Regions from separate parts of the Sporosarcina sp. P18a genome, predicted to be linked through region 2. Evidence: predicted binding sites of a transcription regulator. Region 2 holds the regulator's gene; the other holds the start of a gene.
What was found. The regulator NrdR, encoded in region 2, represses ribonucleotide reductase genes. The targets are predictions, from matches to a motif close to AACACNATATATNGTGTT.
Positions count from the first base shown of each region.

Region 1: a site for NrdR is predicted at 4,065-4,082, ahead of CSV75_RS04200 (vitamin B12-dependent ribonucleotide reductase). Genes of this name have one in related genera too.

Region 1 covers NZ_PDYQ01000001.1:847,366-862,716, forward strand. Annotated here, with positions in the region: gene CSV75_RS04195 (carbon starvation CstA family protein) at 1-1,242, opposite strand, end outside; gene CSV75_RS04200 (vitamin B12-dependent ribonucleotide reductase) at 1,478-4,039, opposite strand; gene CSV75_RS04205 (lipoate--protein ligase family protein) at 4,203-5,036, opposite strand; gene CSV75_RS04210 (rhodanese-like domain-containing protein) at 5,166-5,561, shown strand; gene CSV75_RS04215 (ATP-binding protein) at 5,621-6,886, shown strand; gene CSV75_RS04220 (aspartyl-phosphate phosphatase Spo0E family protein) at 7,325-7,489, shown strand; gene CSV75_RS04225 (DUF7010 family protein) at 7,686-8,234, opposite strand; gene CSV75_RS04230 (DUF1801 domain-containing protein) at 8,316-8,747, opposite strand; gene queC (7-cyano-7-deazaguanine synthase QueC) at 9,270-9,935, shown strand; gene CSV75_RS04240 (VUT family protein) at 9,935-10,486, shown strand; gene queF (preQ(1) synthase) at 10,501-10,989, shown strand; gene CSV75_RS04250 (catalase) at 11,295-13,334, shown strand; gene CSV75_RS04255 (malate synthase) at 13,807-14,643, opposite strand; gene gcvPB (aminomethyl-transferring glycine dehydrogenase subunit GcvPB) at 15,181-15,351, opposite strand, start outside.
Region 2 covers NZ_PDYQ01000001.1:248,271-263,621, reverse strand. Annotated here, with positions in the region: gene CSV75_RS01295 (formate--tetrahydrofolate ligase) at 1-295, opposite strand, end outside; gene CSV75_RS01290 (zinc-binding dehydrogenase) at 330-1,313, opposite strand; gene CSV75_RS01285 (helix-turn-helix domain-containing protein) at 1,545-2,033, opposite strand; gene CSV75_RS01280 (dUTP diphosphatase) at 2,156-2,641, opposite strand; gene CSV75_RS01275 (sigma-w pathway protein ysdB) at 2,735-3,115, shown strand; gene CSV75_RS01270 (DUF1294 domain-containing protein) at 3,157-3,447, opposite strand; gene rplT (50S ribosomal protein L20) at 3,527-3,886, opposite strand; gene rpmI (50S ribosomal protein L35) at 3,929-4,129, opposite strand; gene infC (translation initiation factor IF-3) at 4,156-4,710, opposite strand; gene thrS (threonine--tRNA ligase) at 5,342-7,276, opposite strand; T-box leader at 7,323-7,553, opposite strand; gene dnaI (primosomal protein DnaI) at 7,657-8,598, opposite strand; gene CSV75_RS01240 (replication initiation and membrane attachment family protein) at 8,600-9,961, opposite strand; gene nrdR (transcriptional regulator NrdR) at 9,994-10,464, opposite strand; gene CSV75_RS01230 (glyceraldehyde-3-phosphate dehydrogenase) at 10,581-11,603, opposite strand; gene coaE (dephospho-CoA kinase) at 11,726-12,325, opposite strand; gene mutM (bifunctional DNA-formamidopyrimidine glycosylase/DNA-(apurinic or apyrimidinic site) lyase) at 12,338-13,210, opposite strand; gene polA (DNA polymerase I) at 13,220-15,351, opposite strand, start outside.

The DNA of each region.
Region 1 (15,351 bases), 600 kb from region 2:
TGCAATCCAATGAGTTCGCTTTTCTCTGATTAAATAAGAGGTTGCGGTCCAAAGCATGATGGCTGCTACCAGTTGATTCGTGCCGCCAACATACCGCCACAAGAACGAATAGTCGATTGTGGATAGATAGAACATCGGTACACCTAATAGCAATGTACTAGCCAAGACCACCCACTTTTTATTGGGATTCAACCACTTGGATGTCGCTTCCGTGAAAATCATACGCGCTGAACGAAGAGCTGTATCACCCGTTGTAATCGGCAAAATAATCACACCTAAAATAGCCAACATCCCACCGAACGAACCTAGTAATGTGCTCGAAATTTCGTTTACTGCACCTGCAGGGCCACCCGCAGCCAGGGCTCCTTGCAATCCTGCCGTACCACCAAAGAATGTCATACCTGCCGCAGCCCACACCATTGCGATGATACCTTCCGCAATCATTGCGCCATAAAACACTTTCCGGCCCTCCGACTCCTTTTTCATCGTTCTGGAAACAATTGGACTTTGCGTACAGTGAAAACCAGAGATAGCTCCACAAGAAATCGTTACCATCAGCAACGGCCAAATTGGCAACTCTCCAGGATGTAAGTTCTGTAAAGTTAAATTCGGGATTTTTTCAGGACCAAATAATAATGCGCCACCGATTCCAACTGCCATCACGATCAACACTACCCCAAACACTGGGTATAAACGGCCTATAATTTTATTGATCGGCAATATAGCCGCCAATACGAAGTAACCAAATATAATAATAAGTGACACGATAAATGACAGCGGTGTAATGGATGAAATAAGTTGCGCTGGACCCGCAGTAAAGGCGGCCGCCACAAGAACCATTAAAACGATTGAAATCACATTGATGAAACGTCTGGCGAAATCTCCTAAGTACTCTCCTACAATTTTAGGGAATTGAGCACCGCCGTGTTTTAGAGATAACATGCCAGAAAAGTAATCATGAACAGCTCCTGCAAAAATACTACCAAACACAATCCAAAGGAATGCGACGGGTCCATATAACGCGCCCGCAATTGCCCCGAATATTGGGCCTAAGCCTGCGATGTTCAGTAATTGGATCAACCAGCCTTTCCACCAACTCATCGGCACGTAATCCATCCCATCAGCCTGTGTATAGGCAGGCGTTTTCCTAGCATCATCAATCACAAATACCTTTTCGACCACTTTCGAATATGTTAGGTAACCAATGATTAATAAGACGATGGATGATAAAAATGTCAGCATGAAACCCCTTCTTTCTCGTCTTTTTATGTATTTGTCTGATAGGTAGTTAGAATATCAAACAATTTTCAACTTAGTATATAATAGTTTGAAAATTATATCAACATAGATTTTTGAAATAATTTAATTTTTATTATGAATATGATATTTACTTCCAAGAGAAGGCTGTTATCCCTTACCTATGAAAGCACAAAACCCCGAATGCATAAGAGCATTCGGGGTTTTGTCTAGCATTGAATTATAAACCGCACTTTAACTGTGCTTGGCAATTGGTACACGTGTTACATCCACCAATTTCTTCTACTGTACCTTGTCGGCAAACCGGGCATGTGTCGCCCACTTCTGAACCGATTGTGACGTTTGTAGAACGTAATGCTTGGATCGTATTAACGAGCACGACTTTCGGCTGTTCTGTCACTTCGACTACTTCTTCTGTATCCGGAATATTATCTTCCGCTTTCAGAGTTAGTACTTGTGCATCACGGCTACCGTCGACGTATACTGTACCGCCCTTTGCCCCGCCTTTATACAATCTCTCGTACACACTCTCGACTTGCTCCACTGTATAGCCGCGTGGTGCGTTAACAGTTTTAGAGATCGAGCTGTCGATCCAGCGCTGAATGATACACTGCACATCTGCATGCGCTTCTGGTGATAATTCCATTGAAGAAATAAACCAGTCTGGCAAGTTATTCGGATCTGCATCAGGATTAGCCTGTAAATACTCTTCTACAATCGCTGCTTTTACTTCGATGAATTTCCCTAAGCGTCCGCTGCGGTAGTATGTGAATGAGAAATAAGGTTCTAACCCAGTTGAAACTCCTACCATGGTTCCAGTGGATCCAGTTGGTGCAACTGTCAATAAATGGGAGTTTCTAATTCCATATTCCAAAATCGCTTCGCGAATATCTTCCGGCATACGCTTCATAAAGCCAGAATTAATGAAAGCATGACGTAATGCTTTCGTTTCTTCATCCGTTTTACCAATTAGGAACGGGAAACTTCCTTTTTCTTTCGCCAATTCAATCGATTCGCGGTAAGCAGTTGTCGCAATTGCTTCAAATACTTCATCCACTAATTGATTTCCTTCAGGCGAGCCGTATTCTTTTTCACAGTAGATGTGAAGATCAGCAAGCCCCATCACACCTAGACCTACACGGCGTTCGCCAAGAGCTTGTACTTTATTTTCTTCAAGGAAGTACGGTGTAGCATCGATGACGTTATCTTGCATACGCACACCAGTACGTACCGTCTCTCTCAACTTTTCAAAGTTAACCGTCTTCGTATTTTTGTCTGCCATCTCAGCAAGATTGACAGCAGCTAAATTACAGACAGAATAAGGTGCAAGTGGTTGTTCACCACACGGATTCGTTGCTACAACTTGCTGTCCGTACGCTTTCGCATTCGTGTCGTCATTTGCATTATCAATGAAGAAAATGCCTGGTTCCGCTGAATACGTGGCGCAAATATTAATTAAATCCCATAGTGCGCGGGCTTTAATCGTACGGTACACACGAACTTCGTGACCTAGACGTTCCCATTCGCGTACATCGCCAACTTCATGCCATTGTTCATTATAATACTTCATCTGTTCAGGAGAATAATTTTCGACTGCCGGGAAACGTAAGTCGTAATCCGCGTCTTCTTCTACCGCTTTCATGAAGTCATCCGTTAATGTTACGGAAATATTCGCTCCTGTCAGGAATTCTGGATTATGAACGGTGTACGTTCCGCCATCCTGAAGCTTCAGCTCAGCGTCACGGATAATCGCTGCGTTAAAACCACCTTGACCTGGGATTTGTTTATAGTTTGTGATGCCTTGATACATCGCTTCTTCTTGTGCTGTCAAAGGTTTGAAATTTAGTTTCTCATCTGCCAACTTCTTGATCATTTCGTCTTCTGTGTTTTCGATCAAATAGCGCAAAATTCGCGGATTTTGCATTTTGGAAATGATAAATTCATAAATGTCCGGGTGCCAGTTTGATAACATGATCATTTGAGCCCCACGTCTTGATCCGCCTTGCTCAACCAAATGAGTCAACTTCGCAATATCATCCAGCCATGAAACTGATCCAGATGACTTACCGTTGACACCGCGTGCCAATGTGTTGCGTGGACGCAATGTCGAACCGTTCGTTCCTACACCGCCACCACGGCTCATAATCTCCATCACTTGCTTGCGGTGATCGGAAATTCCTTCACGGGAGTCGGGTACAAAGGGCATCACATAACAGTTAAAGAACGTGACATCCGTATCCGATCCTGCGCCATACAGCACGCGACCAGCTGGAATGAAGTTCAATGCTTTCAACTGATCATAGAACATGTTATACGACTGCGTTCTTCTATCTTCCGTCTTTTCAACAGTTGCAAGCCCAGTCGCATTACGTTTCGCAATCTGCTCGTAGAACACTTCCAGCGGCTTCTCAATCACTTCAAGAGGACGTGTAATTATTCCTTTTTGTTGCTCGTCCAAATCATCGATCGATGAACGATATTCTGGCTCGATCCAGATCTCCGCTTTTCCGTTCGCTTTATCAAGTTTTGTAATATAACCTAACCCACGAGCGGGGAACTTTGGATCTTCTCTCACTGTAAGAACGACAAAATCGCCTTCTTTTAATGACTTCTTTTCCATATCTTTAAATGAATACCGATCGATCATTACTAGACGTGATACTCCGCTGTGAGTCAGCTTCATATCCTCGGTAACCGGGTGAACTTGAGGGAAATTCGCAATATCCTCATTCAGCTGTTGCTTATCGAGCATTGGTTCGCCTTGTTTTGACATCGTAACCATATAACATCCTCCTCATAACGCTCCAAACACTATATATAGTGTTTAGCTTATTAAATAATCTACTACATATTGAATAGTATATCAATCGACATGTATTTTTCAAAAACGTAAAATCGTTGATATTACGACATTTCAACAAAAAAATAAAACCAAAGTACTAATTTCATTTTTTGAAATTCCAGTCATCATTGGCATATTTCTCTTTTTCAATTTGATGGACCAAAGCAAGCTGTTCCGGTGTTAATTCAAGTGGTTCCAATGAAATGTCGAGCGACGCTTCAAATCCCTTAGAAAAGGCCTGTTTACATTCCTCTATTGAAATCTCTCGGTCCGTCAATCGGTCAATCGCAATTGCGCGATCCGGCAACGTTCTACGTACGCGTTCTTTCAAAGCGGGCGATGAATAGGTAAAAATAGATGTCAATTTATCGACATCTAAGCTCATCAAAATTGCCCCATGTTGCAAAATCACGCCTTTTTGACGTGTTTGGGCACTGCCGGCAACCTTTTTACCTTCGACGACAAGTTCATACCAGCTTGGTGCATCAAAACAAACACCGCTCTTCGGACTTCGTAATTGCGCTGTGATCTCTTGATCCGGAATCGAGAATTCTGCCTGAAGCCCTAGATTACGAAATCCTTGCAGCAATCCGCCAGAAATCACACGGTATGCTTCTGTCACCATTTCCGGCATATTTGGGTATTTCTCACTAACAATTACACTGTATGTAAGCTCATGTTCATGCAGGACACCACGTCCCCCTGTTGGTCTTCGGACAAATCCAAGCCCAAGTTCTTTCACTTTTTCCATATCGATATCTTTTTCAATACGCTGGAAGTACCCAATCGATAATGTAGCGGGTTCCCACTCATAAAAACGCAGAACCGGTCCGATTTCACCTCGGCTATGTAAGTCAAGCAGCGCTTCGTCCAGCGCCATATTGAAGGAAGGACTACATTTCCCAGAGTCTACATAATGCCACACGGCTTTTGTCATAATCTATTCTCCTTCGTGTTTATACTCCACCTATAGTATAGGAAATCGTCAATGAAAAAAACAATAACGCATTTCATTTTATCATTAGGATTGAACTGATGCCAGATAATCTTTATAATAGAGATATTGATGAAGGGGGAAGTTTTTTTGAGTTATTATATTTTGGGAGCAGCCGTGCTCGCGGTCATTTTGTATTTCGTTATAACATACATACGGGTCGGGAAGGCATTGACCAGTCTGACACAAGAAGAGTTTATTAAAGGGTATCGCAAAGCACAATTGATCGATGTGCGTGAACCAAAAGATTTCGAAGCTGGACATATTTTAGGTGCGCGTAATATTCCATTTACACAGTTCTCACAGCGCTATAAGGAAATCCGCCCCGATAAACCCATTTATCTTTATGACCAAAACACTAGCCGGACAGGCCGTGCAGCGCTGTTCTTGAAGAAAAAAGGTTGTACAGAAATCTATCAGCTACGCGGTGGATTTAAACAGTGGTCAGGTAAAATTAAAACAAAATAACATTGTAGATCCTCCTTAAAAAGGAGGATCTACTTATTTATAGGGAGAGTGTTTTAGTAATGAAACCATCTTTTTTAATTCCACTTCATTCGGCACAATACGAAAAATTGACACATTATCACAATTACGGTGTTGTAATTGAAGCGATTCTTGACACACTTCAACAACGTTCACCCGCCGATTGGCAAATCATCCAAGTCGATGAATTCGCTTCTTACACAGAAACGATGCTTCCCGAATTGATTCATCGCAAACAACTGCCTTACGAATCACTTAGTCATATCTACGCCACATTGCCGACACAAAAGATTCAGCAAGACGTATCAACTGATGCATTTTCATTACAAGGCGCTGAAACCATTGACAATCAGTTGCTATTCTTCCCAGAACATCAAATCGCCATCGCCAATATTAGCTATTATGTCGCAACAGGCTCCACTTGGTCAGAGCATACAGTATTTGCGCCATCTGCCAGTCACGTCAAAGATTTCATCGAAGTGCTGAATCAACTACAACGAGAAGCGATGAAAACGAATATTACGTATTTAGTGGATACGGAAGAAGGTATGGAAAAAAAGACGTATGGCGCTGGCACACAAATCGAGCGCAGTGACGTCCTGCTCGATGAACATTTGAAAAATGATCTATTTCGTTCTATCGATGAATTCTTCCGAGACGGTGGGGCTTTCTTTAAAGAATACGGGCTGCCATATAAAAGAGGGATCTTGCTCTACGGATCTCCGGGTAACGGCAAAACGACGCTTGTGCGTTCCATCACCGGAACAACTGACGCACCTGTCGTCTACTGGCAAATCACGGAATTCACAGGAAGTCATTCCGTACAAGAAGTGTTCACTACAGTCGAACGCCTAGCACCCGCCATCCTTGTCATTGAAGATATGGACTCCATGCCTGAACATATGAGAAGCACATTCCTGAACATTCTAGATGGCGTACATGTCCGTGACGGCCTATTCATCATTGGTACGACCAATTATCCTGAACGCATTGACCCTGCCCTCATCAACCGTGCAGGCCGATTTGACAGCACATATGAAATCAAATCCCCGACACGAGAAGTTCGTAAACTATACATGGAAAAACTGGATCGCAAAAAGATACTTTCGGAAGAACAAATTGAAATAATAGCGAAGCAGACAAAAAGCCTTTCGGTATCACAGTTGAATGAATTATATATGTCGATTGCGCTTACTTACCATTATGAGAAGAACATTCAATATGTAGAACGAATCCGCCAGTTACAGAAGCAGCACCGACAAGCTACTCGTGACGAATGGGAAACCGATTCAACAATAGGTTATTAAAACGAAAAAGAGGTTGCCTTGAATTGTTCAAGACAACCTCTTTTCCTTGGTTATGAATAATTTTACGCGGTGTCACTCAGTCTAGTTATAGATTCTGATCTCCATACAAAAAAGCGCATTACTTTCAAAGACCGCAATGGCTTGTATATGTAGTAATTATATATGATGACATGTATATAGTAGTAAGCGTCTATTATTTACAGTGATTTATACATAAAACAACAGTAGTGTCGATTCAAAGGTTTTTTATTCCCCTCATAATGCTTGAATTATCAATCATTATACACATTTCCGTCATAATCTCAAAACAATATAGTAGTCAGTCAAAATGCGACATACTTTTCATTTCGCTTTATATATGATAAGAAAGTTGCTTCTATGACGAACGAGATAACCGCCACATGACTTGAAGCGTAATATATATTACGGAGGAAGAAAATGAATAAATCTATTGAAAAAAAACTACTCATGTTAAGAATTGAAGTAAAAAGAATTATCATGTATAAGAAAGCCGAGTTCTTGGGAATCACACATCCAAGCGTGGTGAGAAGTAGCCAGCGACTGGATAGCCTATTGAACAGAGTGCAAGGAATTTATTCATAACTATTGAAGTCCCATACATAGTATCCATAATAGTTCCAAGCAAAAAAAGACAGTTCCCATTTTGGAACTGTCTTTTTGTATTGCCTACACTTTATCATTCAAGACTTCAATTAAATTCGACATTCAATATTACTTGATTTTATGGAAATCGCTAGGCTACCAATTGCGTGAAGGAAAATAATCCAATAAACATTAGTCATATTCGCTTCACTACCTTTCTATAATCCATATGTAGTGCGATGCTTAATAGTAATAATACGCCAACCATAGAGAGGGGTATCACCCATAGATTGTCTGCCGTTGTATAAAGGCCTAAAAACATTATGCCGATCGCAATAATTGGAGCCGATATATAATAAGGTTTGGCATTATAAAACCACCCATATGTGAAAAAGTGCGCCCCCGTAATAATGGCAAATATCATTATTGCTTCCTGTGGGCTTTTTAACATACTCCAAAAAAGTATCGGAAAATAGAGAATCTGTGCTAGATTCAAATATAACCCTAAACTACCTAAGGCATTATTTTTAAATTTCCAATCGGCCTTTAGTACATATGAAATACCAACTGAAAGCGGGAACATTAAACCTGTTGAAAAAAGCATCCACATATTTTTCTGAGTTATTTCTATTGACTGCATAAATATAATGGTAATAATCAACCAAATTACACTAGCAGATAGGATAAATGAGATCCCATTTCTCCCTTTAATCGATAAATCATTTTTCATCTCATATATCGTCAAAGAAATCTTCCACCTTTCCTCTTCCCTTGTAAAACAGCATCGCTAAATAATGCAATGGATATCTATAGCACATATTCCACTCTATAGTTTTTCTGTGTTTGGATAGATTTCTTTAATAAAGGCCGCAGATTGTTTTATTAATTTCCTTAATATCTCTATTTCAATATCCGCAATTTTGTTGACGTATATACAGGATTTACCTGTTGTATATTTCCCGAAATCCTTCAGTAGTTTCTCTCGCTCTTCATTTTCAAGTGTTATATATAAACTGATTTTGGCTTTTCGTGGTGAAAAACCTACGATTGGCGCATCCCCTTCATGACCAGAACTATATTTGTAATGATATTTGCCAAACCCTATAATACTAGGTCCCCACATTTTCGCTTTATACCCCGTCGTTTCGGTGAAGATATCTACTAATTTAAAAGCATCTTCACGCTTTTTAGGTTGACCAATTTCCTCAATAAATTCAATGACACTACGATCGGTTTCTTTAGTTTTTAATTCGTACATTGAATACACTCCATTCTACTATTTCGTTGAATTATGCTTAACCTATAATGATTTCTAGATCACTACTTGTCTGATCCTCCCAACTTAACTGGAATACACAATTTTTAATTCTTTTACTACTATTCTGTAAATACAACTAATCGAAAATTAGAAAAGATTATTGATTACAGCACCGGTATCGCATATTGATTTTATTAAAGGGAAATCGCACCGTCGTTCTTATGACGTTAGTATCACACATATGCCTTTGTATTATTTAAATGACCGAAAAATCAATCTCTTTTGTTGTCGCTCCCCGAATTGTTGCATCTATAAAAATATTATCTAACATGGATATAACTTCAGCTTTCATCATGTTTTATTAAAGATACCAGTTACTGTTAGCATTCTCAATCTACTTGTGAAAAGTATAAGTAACGTGTATATTTAACTATTGATAATCATAGGTGTCTTAGCTATATGTAGGTAAGTGACTTCGATTATTGCAGAGGGTTCGTAACCATCCCCTCTAAAAACAAAACTATGGAGGAATGTAGAGTGAATAAAGCAGTTGTAGTATTTAGTGGCGGACAAGATTCTACCACTTGCCTATTATGGGCAATGGAAGAATTTGATGAAGTAGAAACCGTCACGTTTTTGTATGGGCAAAGACATAAGTCGGAAGTTGATTGCGCTACAAAGATCGCGAAAGACTTAGGGGTTAAACAAAAAATCATCCAAATGGACGTTCTCAATCAGTTAACCTCGAACGCCTTGACCAGAAGCGACATGCAAATTGAAGCAGAAGAAGGAAGTGTCCCCAATACATTTGTCGAGGGACGGAATCATATATTTCTTTCATTTGCAGCAATCTATGCTAAATCAATTGGCGCGAATGCGATTATAACCGGTGTAAGCGAGACGGATTTCAGTGGATATCCGGATTGTCGTGATGCGTTTATTCGTTCTTTAAATACGACGTTGAATTTAGCAATGGACTATACATTTGATTTAATCACTCCTTTAATGTGGAAAGACAAAGCAGAAGTTTGGAAATTAGCGGATCAAATGGGTCGGCTGGAGTACGTAAGAGACAACACATTAACTTGCTATAACGGTGTGATCGCCAATGGCTGCCTAGAATGCCCCGCTTGCAAGCTGAGAAATGACGGACTAGCGAAATACTTACAAGGACAACATGCCTCATGATCCGAATTACGATTTATTTATTATCCATCATTCTTGCCAATGTAATTACAGCACGATTTGCACCACTTGAACTGGGTCCACTCATTATTCCATACGGTACTTTATTCATTGGATTAACACTTGTCATGAGAGATATGGTCCAAAATAGATTCGGTAGACATCAAACATACATATTGATTGGAGTCGCACTTTTATTATCTGCTCTTACAAGTCATTTATTAGGGGATCAACTTTGGATCGTCTTTGCAAGTACACTTAGTTTTATTGTTTCGGAAACAGCAGATACTGAAATTTACACCCGCTTTAAATTACCTTTTGTAAAAAGAGTACTATTTTCCGGTGTTGTGGCCGGCTTTTTAGACTCTAGTTTATTTGTAATTATTGGTATCGGTCCACTAGGGCTTCACTTCGTACCGTGGGAATTGGTTCCATTTGCTATACTCGGACAATGGATAGCGAAAGTGTTAATGCAGTTAATTGTTGCGGGTGGAATTAGACAAGTTGTGATGAAGCTAAATATATATGAACCAAATGTTTCAGAAGTACATTAAAAGGGGTTTGAAAAATGCTAGAAAACAGTAAAAACAACCTTACATTACTCGGCAATCAAGAGACAAAATATAACTATGAATATGATCCAGACATTTTAGAAACGTTTGAAAATCAACATCAAGACAATGATTACTTTGTTAAATTTAATATTCCTGAATTCACTAGCCTGTGTCCAATTACTGGCCAACCTGACTTTGCTACCATATATATATCCTATATTCCTGATGTGAAAATGGTAGAAAGTAAATCGTTAAAGCTTTATATGTTCAGTTTCCGAAATCATCCAGGTTTTCATGAAGATTGTGCAAATCTAATTATGAAAGATTTGATTCATTTAATGGATCCACGCTATATTGAAGTATGGGCCAAGTTCACCCCGCGTGGTGGTATCTCAATTGATCCGTATTGCAATTACGGAAAACCTGGAACGTATTTTGAACAAATGGCTAAAGAAAGACTTTTTCAACATGATTTATATCCCGAAAAGATAGATAATAGATAATTTTCCTTGCCAGGCACAGACAATCCTAAAATGTCTCCGTGCCTGGCATTTTACTATTTGTCTTAAAATAGAGCGGAACACATATAAAAACTGCCAGACAATGCAAAACATATGATATACATAGCTATACTTTACATCCTTTCCTGGCCCTTCCATTAAAATGTATGTAGTTTAATTTCGTCACATAAACTACCGGAATTTTTATCTTCGCTTACACATACGGTATAAATGGGACGTGAAGTATTCATCATCATATACCAGTAAATGGAGGGAATTTCGTGAAAGATGAATCGGCAAACGAAAATATGAATAGAAAACAGAATCGAAAAAGTCAGCAGTTGGATCAATTTAAAGTGGACAATAAAGGGAAAAAGCTTACGACCAATCAAGGAGTGAAAGTATCCAATGATGAAGAGTCATTAAAAGCAGGAGTACGTGGACCTACTTTAATGGAAGGAATCCATTTAAAAGAAAAACTCATGCACTTTGACCGTGAACGGATTCCTGAACGAGTTGTTCATGCAAGGGGATATGCAGCACATGGTGAGTTCGAGTTATACGAATCATTGAAAGACTATACAACAGCTGATTTTCTCCAGAAAGCAGGACAGAAGACACCCGTTTTCACTCGTTTTTCTAACGTAGCTGGAAATCTAGGATCGGTTGATACGGCAAGAGATGTCCGGGGTTTTGCGGTGAAGTTTTATACAGAAGAAGGTAACTACGATTTGGTCGGAAATAATTTACCTGTGTTTTTCATCCAAGACAGCATGAAATTTCCCGATCTTGTTCATGCAGTCAAACCTGAACCGGACACAGATATGCCCCAAGCAGCCTCTGCCCATGATACCTTCTGGGATTTCATAGCAAACAATCAAGAATCCGCCCATATGGTAATGTGGCAAATGTCAGACCGCACCATTCCTAGAAGTTGGCGAATGATGGAAGGCTTTGGTGTCCATACATTTCGGTTTGTTAATAGCGAAGGTAAAGCTACTTTCGTAAAATTTCATTGGAAACCGATACTGGGCGTACATTCATTAGTATGGGATGAGGCACAAAAAATCGCAGGAAAAAATGCGGACTTCCAACGTAGAGATCTATGGGACTGTATTGATAAAGGCTATTTTGCTGAATATGAATTTGGCGTCCAATTGATTGCAGAAGAAGACGAATTCATGTTCGATTTTGACATTCTCGATGCAACAAAATTGTGGCCAGAAGAGATAGTGCCTGTTAAAATCATCGGCAAAATGACGTTAAATCAAAACGTCACCAATGTCTTTGCTGAAACTGAACAAGCCGCCTTCCATCCCGGCAACGTAGTGCCAGGTATAGATTTCACTAATGATCCACTTTTACAGGGAAGACTCTTATCTTATCTCGATACTCAACTATACCGCCTCGGCGGGCCAAACTTTACAGAAATTCCGATTAATCGTGCAGTATGTCCATTCCATAACAATCAGAGAAATGGATTCAATCGTCAGCGGATTGATGTCGGCAAAGTAAGTTATCATAAAAATTCCTTGGCTGGTAATACACCCTCCACTTCCACAGCAAAAGAAGGCGGATTTGTTCACTATGCTGAAAAAGTGGAAGGTCGAATTATTCAAGCGCGAAGCGAATCATTCAAAGATCACTTTTCTCAAGCTCGACTCTTCTGGAATAGTATGTCACCACCGGAAAAACAACATATTATTAACGCGTTTAGCTTTGAGATCGGAAAAGTGAGTAGTATAAGTGTGAGACAACAAGTAGTGGATATGTTCGCAAACGTCGATCAGGAAATGGCTACACTAATCGCAAACAATGTAGGAGTGAATAAGCCAACTGGTGAACAAGTCAATGTTACAGAGTCATCCCCTGCGCTGAGCCAAGAAAATACTCCCCGCTATCCATACAGTTTGAAGGTTGGTATTCTCATTGGTAACGGATTCTCTGACGAAGAAGTGAAGTCGACAATTGAACATCTGGCAAAGTATGGAGTTTGGGCATATACGATCGGTGAGAAGCTTGGTACGGTAACAGGTAAAAACGGATTGGAGATTTATGTCAATGAAACGTTTATGACTACAGCACCCGTTTTATTCGACTCTCTCTATATAGTAGGCGGAAACGCAGCTAATCAAGCGAAGTTCAATGCCGATAGTGTCTATTTCATCAATGAGGCATTCAGACATTATAAACCGATTGGTGTTGCCAAAACCGGAAACACTGTTTTCACAGCATCTGACGCAAAAAAGGGACCGGGTATCGTACTTGGAGAAAATAACGCTACTTTTAATGATGATTTTATACTCGCTATTACACAGCAACGTTTTTGGGAACGAGATATTTACTAATATGTAAAGCAAGAAGCGTCACTCTTCATTTAGAGTGACGCTTCTTTGTATTCAAATCCATGAATATAACTTTCGAAAACACATCATGACAAAGTCACTATATTATTTCTGAAACATATGAACTCTCACTTCTTTTGCGCTAACATATACCACGCTTTTCATCGTAATGATTGTCATCGCTTTTCATTACCTGGGAAATTAAAAGACAAGACGATCCACATATTTACCTCTTTGAGTCTCCATTTTATAGGCTGATTGATAACAGAATGACCGCTAATGATGCGCCAAGTATTGGCACGATGATGATCCACAATGAATCCCCTCGATAACCACTTTTTATTCTGTACGCTATATCAATAGAACAATTTTAAAAAGTGAAAAGCTACCAGGTACCGGCTCGTCATCACGTGCCCGTATCTGGTAGCTTTATGTGTAATGTAATAAAGTATTCCATCCAAAGTCATTTTACACGTTAACGTAAAACTCCTTCAGCTTCCGGAATATTATTTATGTCAATGGCATTTAATTTGCAGAAATAGTTCAGAAATTCTTGTGCTTCTTTGATTTGCTCTTCATCCGTCTTTAACGCGATAATATCTTTTAAAATTTGAGCAGTCCAAATATTATCAAAGTAACGGAATGTACCTGAATTCCATGATGTACGTTCAGGATAGTTCTTATTTTTATAGTAATTCCAGAAAAGCATTTTCTCGGCTTCTTCTTCTGTAAGTTGAATTCTATATTCAGGGTGTGTAGGCACCAAACCGTCCTCGCCGATACTTCCAGTAAACGTATCATCAACCATGAAAAGACCCGTAATGGTTCTTTCCGTTTCCGCTTGATCTGAAGTTCTCACCGTCAGAACACCTGCACTGTTCGGACGCAAACGAGTTACTGGGTTGGGTAATCCTTTATTCTTCCCACTTTGTATGCTTCCAGTAGATATTTCCCAATCACTAAATACTTCAAACTGTCTTTCTTTATCTAACCAGAAAACAATTTGTGAGCTTTCATGAATTTTATGGTTCTTTAATATTTCCCTACGTTGCTGTTCAAGCGCCCGGATAGCCTTCTCTTCTTTACGCTTCTTTTCCAATATTTTTTCTTCTGCTCTTCGTTCCACGAAGACCTTCTCTAAAGACTCTGCCATACTTCGATTGTTTAAAGTAATAAAATTCTCGAATGCATCGGGATAGACAAATCTTTTACGGTCTTTATTGAAGTCAACGGTGATGAATGACTCCTCGTGTTCCACGATATTTCCTTCACCAAACACGTTATGAGTAATTTCTTCATTAATTAAATTCACTAGACAATCTCCTCCTATAAATTCTTTGATAACTACTTTACAGTTAATCTAATTAACGTAATCCGTGTTTTCACATATTATTTCATTGAAATACAACCACCCATTTTTCAAATTCAAAAAAATGCGCCCTTCATTCCTAACTGGAATAAGTTGCGCAGGAGTATTACATACCGTCCTGTTTACTTGTACATATACAGTATAACACATAATTCGAATTTTCTCAAATTTACGGTTGACATTGGTCATTTGTTTATCGTATAATATACAATTTTGATTTTACGAGACTATGTTTAGAACTAGTTTTATTCTTACTGGTATCCATATGTAGTCCACACGTGCCGCGAGATATCTTCATGAACCATGGGGTTTACAGCGTATAAAAATCGAATCATTATTTCTCTTCCGATGATCTATTGGTTCTTAATATTGTATTCTTCAAACACCCTGTGTATAACGGAAGAGTGACCAGAGTGCTATAGTATTTTCAATTCAAAAAGCACCGCTAACTTTCAGCGGCGCTCCATTCAATGTATTTTATTATTGTACTGTTTCTTCTACTGGTGACTGTTCTTTTATATAACGCAACACAGGCTTACGCGCTGCCTTCGTTTCATCAAGGCGTCCAATGACGGTTGTGTGTGGTGCTTCTTGAACGATTTCCGGATTCTCTTCTACTTCTTTAGCGATTTGAATCATCGCTTCGATGAA
Region 2 (15,351 bases):
CACGCAATGCAATCATAGTTTTCTTACCTAAACGAGAAAGCGCATCACCAAGACCCACTGTCACTGTCGATTTTCCTTCTCCAGCTGGTGTTGGACTTGTAGCCGTTACGAGTACGATCTTTGCTTGTGAAGTTTTTTTGGGAATAAGGTCTACATTAATTTTTGCTTTATATTTACCATATAGCTCCAATGCATCCAAGGGAATTCCTGCTTTGGTTGCTATGTCTTCAATTGGTTGCATAATTGCTTTTGAAGCGATTTCCAGGTCTGTCAGTGTCTTTACTTCTTTCGTCACTACTTCCACTGCCTTTCTATACAGGGTATATGGTTTATTTTGAAATGGCTAAAACGATTTTACCGAATTGTACACTGTCATCCAGCCTAGTAAATGCCTCACTTGCTTTTTCAAGAGGAATCACTGAATCAATAACAGGATGGATTTGATGCTCTTCAACTAACGCTAACATATCGCGTAATTCTTCACGACTTCCCATCGTAGTGCCAAGTAACGAATACTGACCGTAAAAGAATTCACGTAAGTTCAGTTCGACGGTATCTTCTGTCGTTGCACCAAATACTACGATCCGACCACCTTTTTTTAGAATTTCAAGAGAACGATTGAATGTTGCCCTTCCCACACTCTCAATCACAAGATCCACACGTTCATCTTGTAGTTCTGTTGGCCAATCACTATTCGTATCAATCGCTATATCTGCACCGATTTTCATTGCGTGATTTCTTTTTTCCTCACTTCTTGAGGACACGATGACACGCGCTCCCATTTTCTTTGCAAATTGAATCATATAGGTCGCGACTCCACTTCCTGCTCCAGGAATAAAGACGGTTTGCCCTTCTTCTATACGCCCCCTCGTCACTAGTGCACGATAACCTGTAAGTCCGGCTAGGGCGATAACTGCAGATTCATTCCATGTGAGATGTGATGGCTTTTTCTCTAGCTGTTCTGAAGATATGCAAATCTTCTCAGCAAACGTGCCATGATCCGGCATACCTAAAATATCAAACTCAACTGGAGGCGCATCGCTTTCTTCGAACCATCGAAGGGATGGATTAATAATTACTTCGTCTCCTATGTTCCAACCGGTTACACCTTCTCCGATTGATTCAATCGTGCCTGCGCCGTCTGATCCCATTACCAATGGTTCTTTAGCATCTCCACGTCGTTTCGGTATAGCAGTATCACGTCGATTAAGTCCTGCTGTTTTCAATGCGACAATTACTTCACCATTTCCAGCTGAGGGATTGGCGATATCTGTATAGTGGAGCTCACCATTTTCATGAACGAATGCTTTCAATCAACTCATCCTCCTTGGGTTTATCTACGACTCTATCATAACGTATTTCATTCTATTTTCCTACATTTCACGCTATTTGATTATTCATTATTTTGTAATATAGGAAATGGCTGACATGGAATCTGGGAAGGGATTTCTGTTTCGATCGGATGCTTCCATTTCCTCATTCTGCTTATCATATAAAAAAAAACGATGTCCCTCGAAGTATAATCACTTCAAGGGACATCGTTTTTATAGTGTGCGTCTTTTGTATTTAGCTAGCTCGAGCAATTCTAGTACATCTTTCTTAGGAAGACGGATAGCCAACTCCATCAGCTCTTTCTCAGCTGATCGACGTCCTTTTCCGCTACGATACTTCTCTTTATTCACTGCATCGATTTCTGCATATAGCTCATCAATTTCTGTTGGCCATTTACCAGAGGATTCGACATTCATCGTTTCACGAAGACGATCATAAAGTGATTCTACTGTATTACCTGTCGCTTTGAAATATGGAGTAAATGTTACCTCACCCATAATCAATTCATCGGTAGAAACAGAAAAACGCTCTGAAATTTTAGCGATCCATGCAGCGGATGGTGCGTTCTTACCGCGCTCCCAATCTTTAATTCGACTAGCTGATGTGCCAATTGCCGCTCCAAATGCCATCATCGATAGTCCTCGACGTTCTCTCAGTGCCTTTAAACGCAGTCCAAAATCATCCTTACTCCATTCGTTCAACGAAATACCCCCTGTATGACCTATAGTGTATTAATTTTATTATCAAAACAGTCTTTTTGTCAATTTATTTATTTATGAAACTTTTACTATAGTTAAAATGGCAGTGAAGCTAATGATACCGCTCAGTATCCACTTCTTTGACGTGCGTAGTTTTCTTCATTTTTATCTATATATGCTTGAATAATTTGTTCTTCAGTAAAACCGAGCGTATTCGCAAGCGCTCCGTAGTTTACCCAGATTTTTTTATAATCTTCAAATGCTAATGAATCCAAGAATGCATAAATAGATTGACCTGTTTGAATAAACTGCTGTGTCAAATTTTGATCTTTCGTATCACTTGCCGGCCATTCTTCCAATCCATCAAAGCCTTTTTCAATTCCTAAAGATAATAAGAAATGAATAGAATCCACATACTCTTCTAAAATAACGCTGTCAGCTGAAGGACCTTTCGTGCTCCAGAATTTAAAACAACGCGTTTCGTTAGCCAACTCAGAAAGTTCGACTAATAATGCCAAACCTCTTTCAGTAAATGTTTCATTCGTTTGATGATTTTTTTGAATATATGTATCGAGCGCTCTTTGCATTTCAAATAGTTGATGTAATTTCAATTAAATTTCCTCCACCATTTCGCTAGTAAATGAAACCTTTTCCCATACTCATCCGTATAGTACAGTACTATATCGTTTGCAGGAGCTGATTTCATGATTTTATTGATCCGCGTCTTCATTATAGCATTGGTTATTTATTTGTTTTATGCCGGCATTCGCTATTTAACAGATGCTAAGCGAAAGCTGGATGAAGCGTATGAAAAAGAACAATATTATTTTTATGACGATGTGAAAAATATCCGTAAAAACTTCTTTATTACGTATAAAGGTGCGATGTTTGAAGGTGAGAAATATCTAGGCACCACGACTGATTCTTTTGATGTTGTTTCCATTTTCATTTGGGTAAAAAATGAAGCGAAATTGCAAGGTATGACAAAAGAAGATTTTCATTTTCTTGAATCCGAAGTACGAACGAATTATCCCCATGCTGAGATCAATTGGAAGAACCCAATTGAACAATTAATGAAATCTTGATTGGATGGAAATAGCTAAGAAAAGCTATTTCCTTTTTTATATCAAAATGAAACGGTTGTTGGGAATTTCACGCCATATATCGCTAGTAGCAACACGATGTCGATCATCATTAGAAGTAGAAATCCAATGCGGAAATGGGTCTTTCTCGTTTTGTGATGAAAGAATTGCATGCCAACGTACGCACCTACTCCACCACCAAGCAGTGCCAATAACCATAGATTTCGTTCTGGTACACGTTGCTTTTTCTTTTTAGCTTGTCTTTTATCGTACCCCATCGCCAAAAACGCCCAGAGTGACAGGATGACCATATAAATCAATAGAGTTTGTGCCATTTCAGCCATTCCTCCATACGAAAAAAATCCACCTTCATTTCCATATAAGAATGAAAACGAAAGTGGATTTTGGTTCATCTTATTTTGCTACAGATTTTTTTGCTGTCTCTGCAAGTTGTGCAAATGCTGATGCATCTGTCACTGCAAGTTCTGCAAGCATCTTACGGTTAACATCGATGCCAGCTACTTTCAAGCCGTGCATTAATGTGCTGTATGAAATACCATTCACACGAGCAGCCGCGTTGATACGTGTAATCCATAGTCTACGGAAATCACGTTTTTTGTTACGACGGTCACGGTAAGCATAGTTATAAGATTTCATTACCTGTTGGTTTGCTACCTTATAAAGTCTATGTTTTGAACCAAAATAACCTTTTGCTAATTTCAATACCTTTTTATGACGCTTGCGCGTTACTGTTCCACCTTTTACGCGTGGCATAGTGCATTACCTCCTGCTTATCCTTTAAGTGTGTGTTCGGTCTTACTTCATGTATGTGAGCATTTCGCGAATACGCTTGTAATCGCCTGAAGAAACTAGTGAAGACTTACGTAAGTGACGCTTAGCCTTCGTAGATTTGTTAGCAAATAGGTGACTTGTGTAAGCACGGCCACGTTTTAATTTACCAGTTCCAGTTCTTTTGAAACGTTTCGCGGAACCGCGGTGAGTTTTCATTTTTGGCATGTTCTGTTCCTCCTAAATTGTTCGTGTTACTGTTTTTCGGCAAGTGGGGCAAGTATTAAGAACATGCTCCGACCTTCCATTTTTGGTTTAACTTCAACAGTTGCGACTTCTTTGCAAGCTTCTGCAAAGCGATCAAGAACTCGTTGGCCAATTTCTTTGTGCGTAATTGCACGGCCGCGGAAACGAATCGAAGCTTTCACCTTATCCCCATTTTCCAGGAACTTGATTCCGTTACGAAGTTTCGTTTGGAAATCATGCTCATCGATTGTAGGGCTAAGTCGAACTTCTTTTACGTTGATGATCTTTTGATTCTTACGTACTTCACGCTCTTTCTTTTGCTGTTCGAACTTGAACTTTCCATGGTCCATAACACGAGCTACTGGGGGCTTCGCTTGTGGAGCAACAAGAACTAGGTCCAGGTTTGCTTGAGCAGCAATTTCTAAAGCTTCATTACGTGTTTTGATACCGAGTTGTTCGCCGTTGTGATCGATTAATCGCAACTCACGTGCTCTGATACCATCATTTACGTACATGTCTTTGCTAATAGTAATCCACCTCCGAATATTGTCTCGTGAATACATGTTTTTGGTATATCGGAAATTCCGATTTCAAAGTCCCATAGGTCTATCCATTTTACAAAATAAAAAAAGTAGACAAATATGATTTGTCTACCCGCGTAAGTATACTATGTCAGTACACATAGATATAAACTTATTGTGCAAACCTGGCAACAACTTCATTGCGTCGAACAGGTGAGAAGCGGGTAGCCTCTTCTTATACCACAAACTGTATTCAGTTAACCTTATTAATAATATCATCTTTAGTATCTAGTGTCAATAACTCTGCATATCCCATTGTCGGATGCACAAGTTATGTTTGAATTAATTCAACTTTTTTAGTATAGCGCGTTATGGAGACTATTGCAACTACTATTTTTACTATTTTAGAAAAGTTGAATGAAAAATGACTTAACATCCACTTCGGTGTCTGCGGCTGGCTCCTGCATGTATCGCCAACCGCTTGTAAGACACCTTCGTTTAGTTAGTGGGAATACTTAACGTAATTAGTTACAGTTCAATAAAGTAGTTGATTGAACAGAAGGCGTAAACTTCCGACGGATCTGTTCAGCACGAGCACAAGAAAAAGCGTCTGATCGAAACGTGAATCCGCAATGCCTTGTCTTCATTCAATCTACCGACTTCATCTCGATCCTTAATCCTTCTTCACATCTTCCTTGATTAACGCTAGGAACGCGTCGAATGACATGCTTTCAGATTTCTGTTCGCCGTATTTACGAACATTGACTTCGCCAGCTTCCATTTCACGGTCTCCTAGTACAAGCATGTACGGAACCTTTTGTACTTGTGCTTCACGGATTTTATAACCAATCTTTTCGTCACGGCTGTCCACGTCTACTCGGAACCCAGCCAATGCCAATTTCTCTTTGATTTCCTCTGCATAATCAAAGTGAACGTCAGGCGATACTGGGATGAGTTCTACTTGAATCGGTGCTAACCATGTTGGGAAAGCTCCTTTGTATTCTTCAATTAAGAAGGCAACAAAACGTTCCATGGTTGACACAACACCTCTGTGAATGACGACTGGGCGATGTTGCTTACCATCTTCACCGATATACGTCAGGTCGAAGCGCTCAGGTAATAGGAAGTCAAGTTGCGCAGTAGAAAGAGTTTCTTCCATTCCAATCGCTGTTTTTACTTGTACATCCAATTTTGGACCGTAGAATGCTGCCTCGCCTTCTTCTTCTGTATACGGAAGCTCCAACTCATCCATTGCTTCTTTTAACATAGTTTGTGCACGTTCCCACATTTCATCGTCATCAAAATATTTCGTTGTATCTTCAGGATCACGATACGATAGACGGAATGAATAATCTTTAATATTAAAGTCTTTATATACTTCAATGATCAACCTAACGACACGTTTAAACTCTTCTTTAATCTGATCAGGACGCACGAAGATATGTGCATCATTCAATGTCATTCCGCGAACACGTTGAAGACCTGAAAGTGCACCGGACATTTCATAACGGTGCATCGTGCCAAGTTCCGCCAAACGAAGTGGCAAGTTACGATACGAATGAATGCCATTTTTATAAATCATCATGTGGTGAGGACAGTTCATTGGACGTAAAACGAGATCTTCGTTGTCCATACTCATTGTTGGGAACATGCCATCTTGATAGTGATCCCAGTGACCTGAAGTTTTGTAGAGTTCTACACTTCCAAGTACTGGAGTATAGACGTGCTGATAGCCTAGTCTTTCTTCTTTATCTACAATATAACGTTCTACTACGCGTCGAATTGTAGCGCCTTTAGGCAACCATAGTGGAAGACCTTGTCCAACTTTTTGTGAATTCGTGAAGAGATTCAGTTCTTTACCGATTTTACGGTGATCCCGTTCTTTCGCTTCTTCAAGCATACGCAAATGTTCTTTCAGCTCATCTTTTTTGAAGAAAGCTGTTCCGTAGATACGTTGAAGCATTTTGTTATCAGAGTTCCCTCTCCAATAAGCGCCTGCAATGCTTAACAGTTTAAATTCTTTCAGTTTACCTGTAGATGGGACGTGGATACCACGGCATAAGTCGAAAAATTCACCTTGTTCATAGATGGATACTTGTTGATCTTCAGGAATGGCTTCAAGAAGTTCCAATTTGTATTCATCATCAATTTCTTTGAAACGTTTTTCGGCTTCAGCACGGGATACATCGTGACGAATGATCGGCAAGTTTTCGCCAATGATGCGTTTCATTTCCTTTTCTAATTCGGGTAAGTCTTCTGCAGTGATCGGTGTAGGCGAATCGATATCATAATAGAATCCATTTTCGATAGTAGGTCCTATTCCTAGTTTCGCATCCGGGAATTTGCGTTTGACGGCTTGTGCCAAAAGGTGAGCCGTACTATGACGCAGAATTTCCAATGCTTCATCTGACGTTGGAGTAATGATACTAATATCTCCATCTGTATGAATTGGTGATTTCAAATCGATCAGTTGATCTCCAATTTTTCCCGCCAATGCGCTCTTACGCAATCCGGGACTGATGGAGCCCGCAATTTCTTCTGTTGTTACGCCATCCTCGAACTCTTTTACTGCACCATCTGGAAATGTTAAATGAATATTTTCTGGCATGTGTATGACTCCCTTTCTTTTTTTGAACGCAAAAAAGCCCCATCCCTAAAGGGACGAGGCTTGAGCTCGTGGTTCCACCCTTCTTCCTTCTATTCGCAAAAACACGAAAAGACCGAAGCTTTCGATCGGCTAACAGGCCGTTACCGTCACCAGCTACTACATTTCACTGATGCTGCTCGGAGGTGGTAAATTTATCTTCTGCCTACAAGGGTTTCAGCCATGCCCCTGTTCTCTGGAAAGGTGAATAATAAATCATTGTCCTCTTCGATGCATTTTAACATGTTATGAATGTTGAACTGTGTAATAGTATAGAAAAGTTTGAGCATAATTGCAAGTGTAATTTATTCATTCTTTCAACAAAGCAAGTTTATGAAGAAAGATTAATCCCGCCAGTTTTCCCCACCCAGTTTGAATGGTTGGCTAACCATACGGATTCTCTCCATAATTCGTGCAGCTTTAATAGGTTCTTTTTCCCCGCGCTGACTCGTTGTAAGGTGATGTTCCAATTCATTATAATCAAAATTGGATGTGAAGAATACAGGTAGTTTTTCCGCCATACGGTACTGTAGAATCGTGCCTAGCACTTCATCACGTGTCCATGTTGACATCGTTTCTGCCCCAATATCATCCAACATCAAGACAGGAGCCCTTTTTACAAACTCTATTTTTTCGTCCAATGTTTGGTTTTGGATAGATTGCTTCATTTCACGCAGGAACTCTGGCACATACACGACAACAGTCTGTATACGTCTAGTTGCCAATTCATTCGCCAACGCGCCTAAAATAAATGATTTTCCAATACCGAAGTTACCGAATAAATAGAAGCCTCTTTCGGGGACCTTACCAGTCGACTCAATTTGATTCAGGAAGTCTTTAGCCGCGCGCATGACGATCACGCGACTATCTTCTGAGAGGAAGTTCACGTCAGATAGGCGTGCTTCCATCACTTCTTTAGGCATGTACATACTGTTCACCATTTTCGAGATGTTTCTACGTTCATCTGCCAACTGCTTAGTAGGACAGACTACGTAATCAATATCAATCAGGCGCTGTGCTATGACTAGTTTCGGCTCAAAGCCTTTCATGACATTGATACACCCTTCAAGATTCGGACAGCGCTCACATGCGTGTGAAGCCGATGTAAATTCATATAATTTACCTAGACTGCGGTTGACCACTTCTGTATTGACTTCATCGGAATGATCGCTAATAAATTTTTGTACAGCCGGGTCTTCCATCACTTCTGTTCGAAGCTCGTCGTATTTCTGAGCTAACGAAGGAGCATTCACTACGCGTTTCATCGCATCCCCAATTCGTTCCATATTATTTCACCTCTGATTCTTGAATCCCCAATTCTTTCAATAACTTCTGGCGTTCTTCCTCTACATTGAAGTCATCAGGTTTTTCGGATTTCTTCTTCTTTTTATCGCGCTTTGAAAACCATTCTGGAACTTTTTCTTCCCTGGTTGGCTTTCGGCTTCTAGGCGTTGATTGCTTGCCTTCTTTAAGCCATTTCATGTATTGATCATGTTCTTCTCTTGATAACTTCAAAGCCGTTTTCGCATCATTTACTTGTTTATTCGCCCAATGTGAAGCAATGCGTTCCACAAAACTACTAGTGATTTTTCCATCATTACGTAGCATTACATATTGTAGCAAGACATTGACGACACCTACCGGGAATTTATGCAGATTGATTAATCGTTCAGCCAGTTGAATATCTACAAGGAATGGTTCTTTTTTGCTTACTTTACGTAACATCTCTTTTGGTGGTGTATGTTCCAAATAGAATAGTAATTCTTCGTCACGGCTCATATTCTCTTTAGGCATTTCATCGACGATCGGTTGTGTAAATACCGACTGTAATTTTGGTGGTTGCTTGGACGTATTCATCTTATAAAATTCCGCAGCTGCCTTACGAACTTTTTCTTCTGTCAGCTGATGGTTTTCATCCATTGCAATCATTACGACCTTTTGCATATCAAGTGGACTGAGTGAATACAAGAAAGCCAGCATCGCAATCATTTCCTGAGAAATATTGCGCAACGAAGCTTTAGGGATCATTTGATCGGATAGTCCGTTATAAAATAAATCGAAATTAAAATTCAATACGTAAAACGGTATGCCAGGCGGTTCACTTTTCCCTTGAAATTGGATGCCGGCAGTCAATTCCATCGCTTGATCACCTCTTGCAGGTGTATAGACATCTAAAAATGTCCGTGATATATCCTGATACTCCTCTTTCGCAATAGGCTCCTCTAAAAACCGACCACGCAACTGACGATAAGGTTGCTCTCCGATTTTACTGAACAAAAACGTTGATAGAAGCGGATCATTGAAGAAAGAAGGTGCATCGAGCGGCGGTAATAGTTCGTAGAGGAAAGACCGCTTATTTATTTCTTGTTTTTTCTTATACGTACGTAATAACCCAATAGCTTCTAACGAAATCCTTGCTTCAAAAATGGTTTGAAGTGGGAAAGAAGACATATTCATCAAATAATAGTGGGTATGTTCTTGCGGTTCTCTGCTTTCCGCATCTGTCCACAGTGTCATAAACAGACTGACCGCTTCGGGACCGATCAGTGGCTGATAAAAAAGCGTTAGCATCTGCCGATCATATGCAGAAAAAGGATGTGCTAACTTTACTTCGAAGGAATCGACAGGCTGCAACTCTGTATAAAGCATTTTAACAATCGCCTCCCCTTCTAGATTACAACTTACTCTTGTTCTTCATCTTTCCTGTTTTGCAATTGTTGCAACTCGTCTATGAAGATTGTGATGTCTTTGTAGTGGCGGTAGACAGATGCAAATCGTACATAGGCAACTTCATCCACATCCACTAATCGTTCCATCACCATTTCTCCCACTTGTTCGGAATCTATTTCGACATTTCCTGAGCTTCTTAGTTCTTTTTCGATAGACGCCACGATATCTTTTAATTGCTCGATCGGTACCGCGCGTTTTTCACAAGCGCGAATTAATCCTCTCAGCAACTTTTCACCGCTGAATTCTTCTCGCGTCTTATCTTTCTTTACGACAACTAACGGAGAATGCTCCACTTTTTCAAATGTCGTGAAACGAAAACTGCATTTTTCGCATTCACGTCTTCGTCGAATGGAGCGATTTTCTTCCGCGGGCCGTGAATCAATTACACGTGTTCCGTTGTAGTGACAAGCTGGACATAACATAGTTAGTTCCTCCGCATATTCATTAGTACTTTTCATTATAACAGAAACTATCCATACAACAACAAACGGACATGGAAAAGCACTTCATCCTGTAAGATGAAGTGCCGATTCATTCATTAAGAAGTTACTTTGTCAGTTAATGCAGAAGCGACTTTTTTCGCCAATTGCACAACACGTGCTGAATAACCCCATTCATTATCATACCATGCAAGCACTTTAATTTTACGATCGCCCATAACGATAGTAGAAAGTCCGTCAAGTGTTGCGGATTCTGTTGTCGTATTGAAGTCGATCGATACAAGTGGTTCTGTAGTAAAGCGAAGAATACCTTTCATCGGGCCTTCTGCAGCTTTACGGAACGCATTGTTCACTTCTTCAACCGTCACATCTTTTTCTACGTCCACTACCAAGTCCACAAGGGATACGTTCGGTGTCGGGATACGCAATGCTAGACCATGAATCTTCCCTTCAAGTTCAGGGAGTACAAGAGATAAAGCTTTTGCAGCACCTGTTGAAGTAGGAATGATGGACTCTCCGCAAGAACGCGCGCGACGCAAATCTTTATGTGGGTTGTCTAGGTTCTTCTGATCATTCGTATAGGCATGTACTGTTGTCATTAAGCCGTTTACAATACCAAATTCATCATTCAATACTTTTGCAACTGGCGCTAAACAATTTGTCGTACAACTAGCATTAGAAATTACACTATGTTTGTTGACGTCTAATTTGTCGTCATTTACTCCGATGACAACTGTTACGTCTTCATTTTTACCTGGAGCTGTTAAAATTACTTTCTTTGCTCCGGATTCCAAATGAAGTGCTGCTTTCTCACGGGAGTTGAATACGCCTGTTGATTCTATAACAATATCTACACCCAGTTCTTTCCAAGGTAATTTCGAAGGGTCACGCTCAGAAATTAATTGTACACGTTTGCCATCGACAATTATTGCGTTTTCTTCTGCTACGATTTCACCATCGAAAACTCCGTGTGTTGAGTCATATTTCAAGAGATGTGCAATTGTTTCAGCGGGATATGTCGCATTGACAGCAACAAGATTAACATCATCTTCTTTGATAATCTGGCGGAATACCATCCGTCCAATACGGCCAAGTCCGTTAATTGCAATTTTTGTAGTCATTAAAGGGATCCTCCTGCATGTATGTTATACTTTATATCTTTAATCGTTCATTAGTATAACATATTTTATCCTTATGCCAACACTATTACACATTAAATTCACAAATTAATTCCCTACAGCCATTATCTTGGCACAGCTTGCCAATTTTCGAGGATTGCATCCAACTGTTTTTCCGTTTCATCTAGTGTCTCGTTATTGTATATAACCGCGTCAGCACCTTGTTCTTTGCTATCCATATCCAACTGCGATGCGATTCTGGCATCCGCTTCTGCTTCTGTCCATTCGTTGCGAGCCATCAGTCTTTGCTTTTGAATTTGCTTCGTGACCGAAACGACGATAATCTTTTCTACATAATCCTGCAGTCTACTTTCAAAAAGTAACGGGATGTCCATAATGACGGTTTGATAGCCTTGAGTTAAATAGTCTTCTTTCTGATTGACCATTCGCCCCCTGATTGCAGGGTGCATTAATTCATTTAACTGTTGCCGTTTCTTTTGATTACCAAAAATTATGGCGCCGAGCTGTTCGCGATTTAGTGTGCCATCTTCGCGTAACACTTCTTTACCGAAAGTCTGTTGAATCTTATCAAGCAATGGGCTACCTGGCTCAACAACTTCTCTCGCGATGACATCCGCATCGACAATAGGGTAACCTTTTTCACGCAACATATTGGCTACAGTACTTTTCCCGCTTGCAATACTTCCCGTCAATCCGATAATCACGTTCACCACTCCTTATTTTTGGCATGCTGGACAATAGACAGAGGTTCTGCCCGCAATCTGCTTACTTTTTGTCGGTGTATCGCATGTTACACATGTTTTTTTACCGTACATATGCAGTCGATCTTGCATCGTTCCCGCATTGCCGTTAACTGAACGGTAATCGGATATTGTACTGCCCCCCGCGTCGATACTTTCTTGCAAAACGCGTACAATCTCTTCAAACAATAAGATTTTACGCTTCCTGCTAATCCGTTCCGCTGTACGACCCGGATGAATTTTCATATGAAACAGCGCTTCTGTAGCGTAAATATTGCCGCATCCCGAAATGACTTTCCCATCCATGATCACTTCTTTAATAGGTTTTCTTTTATATTTCGGAGTTTCTGCCATCGATAAAAAATGGTCCAGCGCTTCTTCAGAAAAAGGTTCGGGTGCCATCTCTAACAAAGGAGGGAAATCTTCTTCCGTCTGCAGTAGACGCATTTCGCCGAATCTTCGTATATCCGAGTAGACTAGTAATCCGCCATCTTCCATTTCTAAAAAGACATGTGCATGTTTCCGAAACTTGTCTTCTGTAATTTCATCAAGAGAGTTCACGACAAACCATGCACCCGTCATGCCAAGATGGCTGACGAGTAGGTATGGTTGGTTTTCCTTCACTAAATAAAAATAAATATATTTACTGCGACGCACAATTTTCTCAATTTGCATGTGCTCCATGCCGTGAAGAAAGTCTTCTACAGATTTACCTTTGATAATCGTTTCTTTTCCTGCTGTTTTAGAAATGACCACGGTATCCGATACAGAAAGTTGCTTAACCGTACGCCCTTCCACGAGCGGTGCGAGATCACGCACCACTCCTTCTACTTCCGGTAGTTCTGGCATGTATATCACTCACTTTGTTTCGTACCAAGACTTGCCATAATTCCAATCGACCTTCAACGGAACGTCGAGTTGAATGGTTTGTTCCATCACTTCCGGTACGATTTCTTTTAATTTCTCTAGCTCTTCCATCGGCGCTTCAAAGATCAATTCATCATGCACTTGCAGTAACATACGCGCTTGCATATTTTCTTTTTCAAGTCTGGCATCCATATCGATCATCGCTTGTTTAATGATGTCTGCTGCCGTTCCTTGAATTGGTGTATTCATCGCCGTACGCTCCGCAAAACCTCGCAAGTTGAAATTCGAACTCGTGATATCCGGTAAATAACGTCTACGTTTCAATAGTGTCGTCACATAGCCTTTTAGCTTGGCGTCGGTAATACTATCATCCATATACTGTTTGACGCCTGGGAAGCTTGCCAAATACGTATCGATAAATGTCCCTGCTTCTTTACGGGTAATATTTAAACTTTGTGATAATCCAAAATCACTGATGCCATAGACGATACCAAAGTTGACAGCTTTCGCTGCGCGACGCATATTGCTATCGACATCCTCTTCTTTCACACCAAAAACGTCCATTGCAGTTTTCGTATGAATGTCCGCACCTTCGCGGAATGCTTCAATTAATTTTTCATCTTGCGAAATATGTGCAAGTACACGCAGTTCAATTTGTGAATAGTCAGCCGCAAACATGATCCAATCTGTTTCAGATGGAATGAAAGCTGCACGAATTTTGCGCCCTTCTTCCAAACGAATTGGGATATTTTGCAAGTTCGGATTGATCGAGCTCAATCTTCCCGTCTGTGTTAAAGCCTGCTGGAATCGTGTATGAATCTTTCCATCTTCGTGAATTTCTTTTGTGAGGCCTTCAATATAGGTTGAATTTAATTTACCAAGCTGCCTGTATAGTAAAATATGTTGAATGATTTCATGTTCACTTTCGAGCTTCTCTAGGACATCAGCAGCTGTCGAGTAACCCGTTTTCGTTTTCTTGATAGGAGTCAATCCGATTTTCTCAAATAAAATGACACCGAGCTGTTTAGGGGAATTAATATTGAATTTCTCGCCAGCCATTTCATAAATCGTCTTTTCAATTACCGCCAGACGTTCCGATAACTGCTCACCAATCGTCTTTAGCACATCCACGTCCGTTTTCACACCGGTTACTTCCATTTTTCCGAGTATCTTTGCTAACGGTAATTCGAGGTCATGGAACAAGTCTTGCTGTTCATTGTCTTCCAACTGTTTTGTGACAACTGGATACAGCTCCCACACCGCATGTGCTTTTCTCGCAGTATGATTGGCAAGTTGTTCAGATGCCGGTATAGTTCGTTTTGCCCCTTTACCGTAGACCACTTCATCACTTTCTACACCATGGTAGCCAAATGAACGTGCGATTTCGGAGACTTCATTCGTCGAGAATGAAGGATTGACGATGTATGCCGCCAGCATGAGATCGAATTCTGCACCATTTAGTTCCATGCCAAGGCGCGCAATCGCTGCATAAGCTGATTTGGAATCGGAAACTAATTTACGTGTTGTCTGGTCTGCAATCCAGTTCTTAAAGAGATCCGATGTAGTCGCTAATTCAGTAGAAATGAAATACGTATCGGTGTCATCTGAAAGACCGATACCCAAAATATCTTGAGATAAATAATTATCACCGTCAATCTCGACATGCAGAGACATCGTATCCGTCAGCATTTCAGAAGTAATCTCTTCCACCATGCGGACGTTGATTTCTTCTAGTGGTTGAACCTCGCTAGTTACATCCATCTTTTCAAGCAATGATTTAAATTGTAATTCTTTATATAGTTGTATAACTTCTTCTTCGTTGCGTCCGACAAAGTCCATATCTTTCAATGACACAGTAATCGGTGCGTGTACTTCAATCGTCGCGAGTTCTTTACTCATGAATGCTTGATCTTTATTATTCACGAGGTTTTCTTTCATTTTCTTTGCGGTAATTTGCTCTATCGATTCATAGACTTCCTCTACAGAACCGTATTCCTTCAATAATTTGATCGCAGTTTTTTCGCCAATACCAGGTACGCCTGGGATATTGTCGGACGCATCGCCCATCAAACCTTTCATGTCGATGATCTGTAGTGGTGCAAGACCATATTTTTCTTCAATAT